DNA from 2 places in the Sedimentibacter sp. genome. Region 2 is predicted to be linked to the other one. Evidence: riboswitches for the same ligand, from Rfam matches in the RefSeq annotation. Region 2 holds a riboswitch; the other holds the start of a gene.
The links. Region 2 has a riboswitch for FMN ahead of ribD (bifunctional diaminohydroxyphosphoribosylaminopyrimidine deaminase/5-amino-6-(5-phosphoribosylamino)uracil reductase RibD). Riboswitches for the same ligand answer to the same signal wherever they lie in the genome.

Region 1: it holds a riboswitch for FMN, as region 2 does, so the genes downstream of both, AAGU76_RS01635 (ECF transporter S component) here and ribD (bifunctional diaminohydroxyphosphoribosylaminopyrimidine deaminase/5-amino-6-(5-phosphoribosylamino)uracil reductase RibD) in region 2, are expected to answer to the same signal.

What each region holds. Positions count from the first base shown of each region.
Region 1 is NZ_JBCFAS010000001.1:342,791-345,943, reverse strand. It holds gene AAGU76_RS01645 (hypothetical protein) at 1-181, opposite strand, end outside; gene spoIIIAA (stage III sporulation protein AA) at 168-1,109, opposite strand; FMN riboswitch at 1,280-1,393, shown strand; gene AAGU76_RS01635 (ECF transporter S component) at 1,677-2,288, shown strand; gene AAGU76_RS01630 (MFS transporter) at 2,487-3,153, shown strand, end outside.
Region 2 is NZ_JBCFAS010000002.1:958,719-961,871, forward strand. It holds gene AAGU76_RS10875 (riboflavin synthase) at 1-569, opposite strand, end outside; gene ribD (bifunctional diaminohydroxyphosphoribosylaminopyrimidine deaminase/5-amino-6-(5-phosphoribosylamino)uracil reductase RibD) at 574-1,677, opposite strand; FMN riboswitch at 1,862-1,975, opposite strand; gene AAGU76_RS10885 (LysE family transporter) at 2,063-2,686, opposite strand; gene AAGU76_RS10890 (ABC transporter ATP-binding protein) at 2,775-3,153, opposite strand, start outside.

The DNA.
Region 1 (3,153 bases), on a different contig from region 2:
TGGAATATATGTCTTCGAAAGGCATTTTCATGCGGCATGAGTAAATTCTCAGATACTCCGCAAAATCAACAAGTTCTTTCATCTTTTCAATCCTTTGGTCTCCCCAGTCGTTTATGAATTTGAAAATAAATTTAACCGAAGCAACCGTAAGAACAAACAAAGAAACTTTAAGCCAAGTCACTGTATATCACCTTATTTCTTTGAAAATCGAAAACTTCCCTGACAGAACACGGTCTGCTGCTGTCCTTTAAAATTATTGCCCTGTCAAAAAAATTGTTTTCCAAAATAGACTTCATATATATGTTTTTCCTTACATCATCAAGGCAAAAACCATGAGCAGTGGTAACTATATTCACACCGCTTTTCAGCGCATACTGCACAATTTCAAAATCATCAGCAGAGCCCAGTTCGTCTGAAATAATTGCTTTGGGTGAAAGAGCCCTGATGCTCATGAAGAAACCTTCCCTTTTCATGCAGTAGGACAGCACATCTGTCCGCATCCCTACATACATCTGAGGAATGCCTGCAAAAACTGACGTTATTTCTCCCCTTTCATCGATCACACAAATGTCGTATCCTTCAAAAAAAGGAATCTGAAAACCGTCGCTTAGGTTCACAGCCACATCCCTTATGAAAGTTGTCTTTCCGGACAAAGGAGGTCCGACTATCAGCGTATTGTAAATGCTGTTACTTGTCCTGATGCAAAATTTCATGAAGCTTTTCGAACAGCCAGGATACTCCCTGGCGACTCTTATATTGAGGCTTGTAATATTTTTAAAGCCTCCGAACCTGTCTCCTTCGTAAAAACAGTCTCCTCCGATTCCGATCCTGTGCCCTCCTTCCACTGTTATGAATCCGTTTCTTATTTCCTTTTCAAATGCGTGCATCGAGTTTTTGGTAACTATGGAAACAGTTTCTTCAATGTCCTTTCTGCTTACAACATGCAGGCTGCCCAGGTTTAAGTCCCTGCCCCTTAGTTTGATCAACACAGGGCTGTTGACCCGAAGCCTTATTTCCACCGCCTGTTTTTCTATGATGTCAGAATGCTTGGACACAGTGTTTCTAAGATTGTTTCCCAAAAACTTTAAAATGTTGGTTTTATCGTTCATATCAATCTCCATCCTTGTCCTCTTAATCTATAATATTATGCTTGGACAAAATTATGATAAAATGTATATATAAATTTATATAACAGCAGCTGCTACATTGATAAAATATTTTCAAACTTTTTTTGCAAAAGGTGTTTACAAATGAAATATAAGTGGTATAATTGCTTTGTAAACATCTTCAGGGCAGGGTTAAATTCCCGACCGGCGGTAAAGTCCGCGAGCCGAAAGGTTGACTTGGTGAAATTCCAGGACCGACAGTATAGTCTGGATGGTAGGAGAGATTTACTTGCATAATTTGTGAGCAAATATGAACTATCGAGTTTGGCCTCTGAAGATTTCAGAGGTTTTTTGTATGCCCTAACCCGATTTTTTCGACCGCAAGGGAGAAAAAAATCGTTGGTAGGTCAACCGCAACGAGCACCAAATTTGTGCGACGCAAGGAGCAGACAAATTTGAGATGCGAGACTGTGTATGCCCTAACCCGATTTTTTCGACCGTAAGGGAGAAATATCGTTAGTATACAGGACTTCTGACAATCTTATTCGTGCATGGCACAAGGAGGAAAATATGAAAAGTGAAATTTCAGTAAATCAAAGAGGTAACGCTAAAGTAATAGCAAAGGTAGGAGTCTTGTCAGCAGTTGCAACACTGCTCATGCTGTTTGACTTTCCGCTGTGGTTTGCTCCGAACTTCTATCAGCTGGACTTCAGCGAGGTTCCTGTTCTTTTGGGTACATTTGCATTGGGACCGGCAGCCGGCGTTGCTACCGAACTTGTAAAGATACTTATAAACTTTGTGTTGAACGGAACTGACACAGGCGGAATCGGTGAACTGGCAAACTTTATAATAGGCTGCTCTTTCATCATACCGGCAGGGTTAATCTACAAGCAGAACAAATCTTTTAAAACTGCAATAATAGGACTTCTGGCAGGAACACTGGCTATGGCAGTAGCCGGAGCATTCATGAACTACTATCTTCTTCTTCCTATTTATTCAAAGGTTTACGGTGCTCCCGTACAGGCTTTCGTACAGATGGGAAGCGCATTGAATCCTGCGATTACAGACCTTAAGACCTTTGTTCTTTACGCTGTCGTTCCCTTCAACTTATTCAAGGGTATTGTGGTTTCATCCATGGTACTGCTTATTTACAAAAGAATATCGCCCGTATTGCACAGATAAATATGGTCAAAAAGCCGCACATGTTGAAATGGCGGCTTTTTTATTGTGAATACAACAAGGTTCCCGGGCCCCAACAGCAATCTCCGATTGCGTTTGTTGGGTGGGGTTCTTATTTGTTTATTTTTCTTGACTGCAATGAATCTTTGATATTATAATAGTTGGGGAACGTTATCAGATGCATATATAAAGGGGATAATTATGAAAATCAAAGTTTATTCTGTTCTGTATTTATTGAATTTTTACTTGTCAGGGCTTCTCATTCCGGTTATGAGTCTGCTTCTTATAGACAGGGGTGCCAGCCTAAGCAATCTTTCAATAATCCTTGGTCTTTACGCCTTCACTGTGGTGGTGCTGGAGCTTCCCACAGGAATAATGGCGGATGTTTTCGGAAGGAAAAAAACCTTCTGCCTCTCGCTTTTGATATCATCAATCGGATTTGCAATCATTTACTTTGGAAGAGGATTTCTTGCCATGTGCGCAGGAATCATGTTTTACGGGTTCAGCAGAGCTCTGGCTTCAGGATCGTTTGACGCACTTTTCATAGATTATTACATAGAACATAACGGCAGTGATAAGCTTCACAACATTACAACAAGGCTTGCGGTGCTTGAAGCTCTTGGACTTGCTGCTGGTGCCATATCCGGAGGATTTTTCCCTAAACTTGCCGCAACTTACTTTCCAGTCATGGGAATATATGATATAAACCTTGTATTAAGAATCTTGCTGTCGCTGGTTGTGGCTCTGTTATCGCTCATATTCATAGAAGAACACAAAAAACCTGAAAGCAGCGAAAGAATTACCATAAAACAGCACGTTAAAAACAGCTCTGCTGTCATAGTTGCCAACAACACCGTCATCTGCATCT
Region 2 (3,153 bases):
TCAATATACTTGCCCACAATGTCGCATTCCAGGTTTACCTGATCACCGACCTTCTTCATGAGAAGAATGGTCTCTTCCTTGGTTACCGGAATGAGCGACACCCTGAAGGAATTTTCCGAGGTGTCAACAACCGTAAGGCTTGTGCCGTCAATGGCTATGGAGCCTTTCGGTATTATGTACCTTATGAGGTCCGAATTAGTTTCCACCGTAAGCCAGGTGGCAATGTCCTCATCCTTGTATCCTGTTATTGTTCCCGTGCCGTCTATGTGCCCTGACACAATGTGTCCCCCCAGTCTGTCGCTTACCTTCAAGGCTCTTTCAAGATTCACGGGACTTCCCTGCCTGAGCTTTCCCAGGTTTGTCTTTCGCATGGTTTCAGGCATCACATCCACAGTGAATGTGCTTTTGGTAAAACTCGCCACGGTCAGGCACACTCCGTTGGTGCATATGCTGTCACCTGCCTTCACATCCTCCAGAACCTTTTTGGCCCGTATGGTCAGCTTCATGGACTTTTCGCCTGATGCAGCACCTTCCAGCGTTCCCACTTCTTCAATTAATCCCGTAAACATCTAATCAGTCCTTTCTCACATATGCTTCAACCATAATGTCATCGTCAAATCTTCTTATGCTCACATCCTTCAGCAGAACAGCCTCTGAAAGATGCTCAAATCCCTTTCCGCCTACAGGCGTCTTGGAGCTTTCCCCTCCCACAATCTTCGGAGCTATGAAGGCGATAACCTTGTCTGCCAGCTTTTTTTGAAGAATAGAGAAGTTTAATGTAGATCCTCCTTCCACCAGCACGCTGTCTATTTCCTGGCCCCCCAGCCAGTCAAACAGAAATGCCAAATCAACCATGGAATCCTTCGGAGGTGTTATTACCACGCTTACATTTTTCATGCTGTTCAATGCCTTTAGCTTTTCTTTGTCAGCCATTTCAGTGGTGGCAATGATGGTCTTTTTCGGAGAATCAATTTGCAGGATTTTTGAATCCAAAGGAATCCTCAGCCTTGAGTCAACGATGATCCTCGTAGCATCCGTTCCCCCATCAATCCTGGTGGTCAGGGAAGGATTGTCATTTATGATCGTGTTGACACCTACCATTATTCCTGAAACCCTGTTTCTTATTTCATACACATGCCGCCTTGATTTTTCATTGGTTATCCACATTGATTCACCGGTCCTTGTGGCTATCTTGCCGTCCAGTGTCATAGCCGTCTTCAAGATGCAGAAGGGTCTTCTTTCCCTTATATACTTCAGGAAAACCTCATTAATTTTTCTTGCCTCATCTTCCAAAACTCCGGTTACCACTTCGATCCCGTTTTGCAGCAGGATGGAAGCTCCTCTTCCGGAAACCTTGGGATTGGGGTCTATCATTGCTATCACAGCTTTTTTAAATTTCTTTTCAACAATAAGGTTGGCGCAGGGAGGTGTCTTTCCAAAATGGGAACACGGTTCCAATGTTACATAAATGGTGGCTCCCTCAACATCCTCCGAAGCATTGTTTATTGCATTCACTTCGGCGTGAGGACCTCCGAAATGCTGATGGAAGCCTTCGCCTATAATTTTCCCGTCTTTAACTATCACCGCTCCCACCAGCGGATTGGGGCTTGTTTTTCCGGCGCCCTTCAAAGACAGGTCCAACGCTCTTTTCATGTAAAACACGTCCTTAGAATCCATAAGCACCTCCAGAATTATAGTCTCCAAAATTTTATCTTTTACTTTTATTACCCAAAAATCATTGACATATTCAGTCCGCACGTAAAATATATGCGTTCGTTCAGGGAGAACCGTCAAAAAAAATTAAAGGTTCTGAAATGTCTTCAGAACCTTAGTATGCTCAAAAATGCGGATGCAAATATCCGTTTCTCTTCTCCCATCCAGACTTTACTGTCGGTCTTGGAATTTCACCAAGTCAGCCTTTCGGCTCGCGGACTTTACCGCCGGTCGGGAATTTCACCCTGCCCTGAAGATATATTCAATTTAACGAAATTATAATACCATAAAGCATCTGTGTCAATTGTTTTTTTTGTCCGCTGCACTGGCTGAGAAGACGGAGGCTTTCTCATGGCTCGGTCTTCTGCCTGTTTAACAATAATTTCAGCCCGCAGATAATCAAAAATAAACCAACTGCAATATTCAGAATTTTTATGATGTATTGAGGTATAAAACCGCTCACTAAGCTTCCTGCTGCAGCTACCAGCGACAAAAAGCAAATGGTTGACAACACACACCCAACACCAAACAAACGAAGTTCACCGTGCTTAAGGTTGTTATCCGCAACCTGCGACGAAAATACGCCGCTCCAAAATACAATGGTCATGGGATTTGATGCTGTCAGCAGCATTCCCTGAAGAAACAGATTTTCAGATGTGCTTTCTGAAAACAATGACAGGTCCGGCAGTAATGTTATACTCATTGCTCCAAGCGCTGTGTTCAACCCGAACACGCAAAGCACCAGGCAGCCAAGCACCTTAAAGACAGCCTGCACACGTTCGTTTCTCATAAGTACCGCTACTCCCAGGCCTGACAGGGCTATGTATGATGCATCTACCAAGGCGATTGCCAAAACCAAGACTAAGCCATTTAAAAATCCAAGATTTGCAGATGTGTTGAAAACCAACAGGCACATGGGCCCTACTGCAAGCTGAAGCAGCATTCCAAATTTAAAACCCTTAAGCAATATCATATTTCCTCCAGACAAACAGCATTATTATTTGCGGCAACCTTATCAAGTCAGATATCAGTTTCCACAACGATTATATCATAATTACATGCTAATCGCCACCCAGATATGCCCTTTTTATTTCTTCGCTGTTTGACAGCTCTGTTCCGCTGCCGCTCATAACTATGGAGCCGGTCTCTATGACATAAGCCCTGTTTGCTATGGAGAGGGCCATCTTGGCATTTTGCTCCACCAGCAGAATTGTTGTTCCTGCTTTATTGATGTTTTTTATGATGTTGAATATTTCCATGACCAGAATCGGAGCCAGTCCCATTGAAGGTTCATCCAGCAGCAGAATTTTCGGCCTTGACATTAGAGCCCTGGCCATGGCCAGCATCTGCTGTTCACCGCCGGACAGCGTTCCTGCCGTTTGCTTTTTCCTATCCTTCAAAACCGGAAACAGTCCGTACATCTTCTCAATGTCCTCCCTG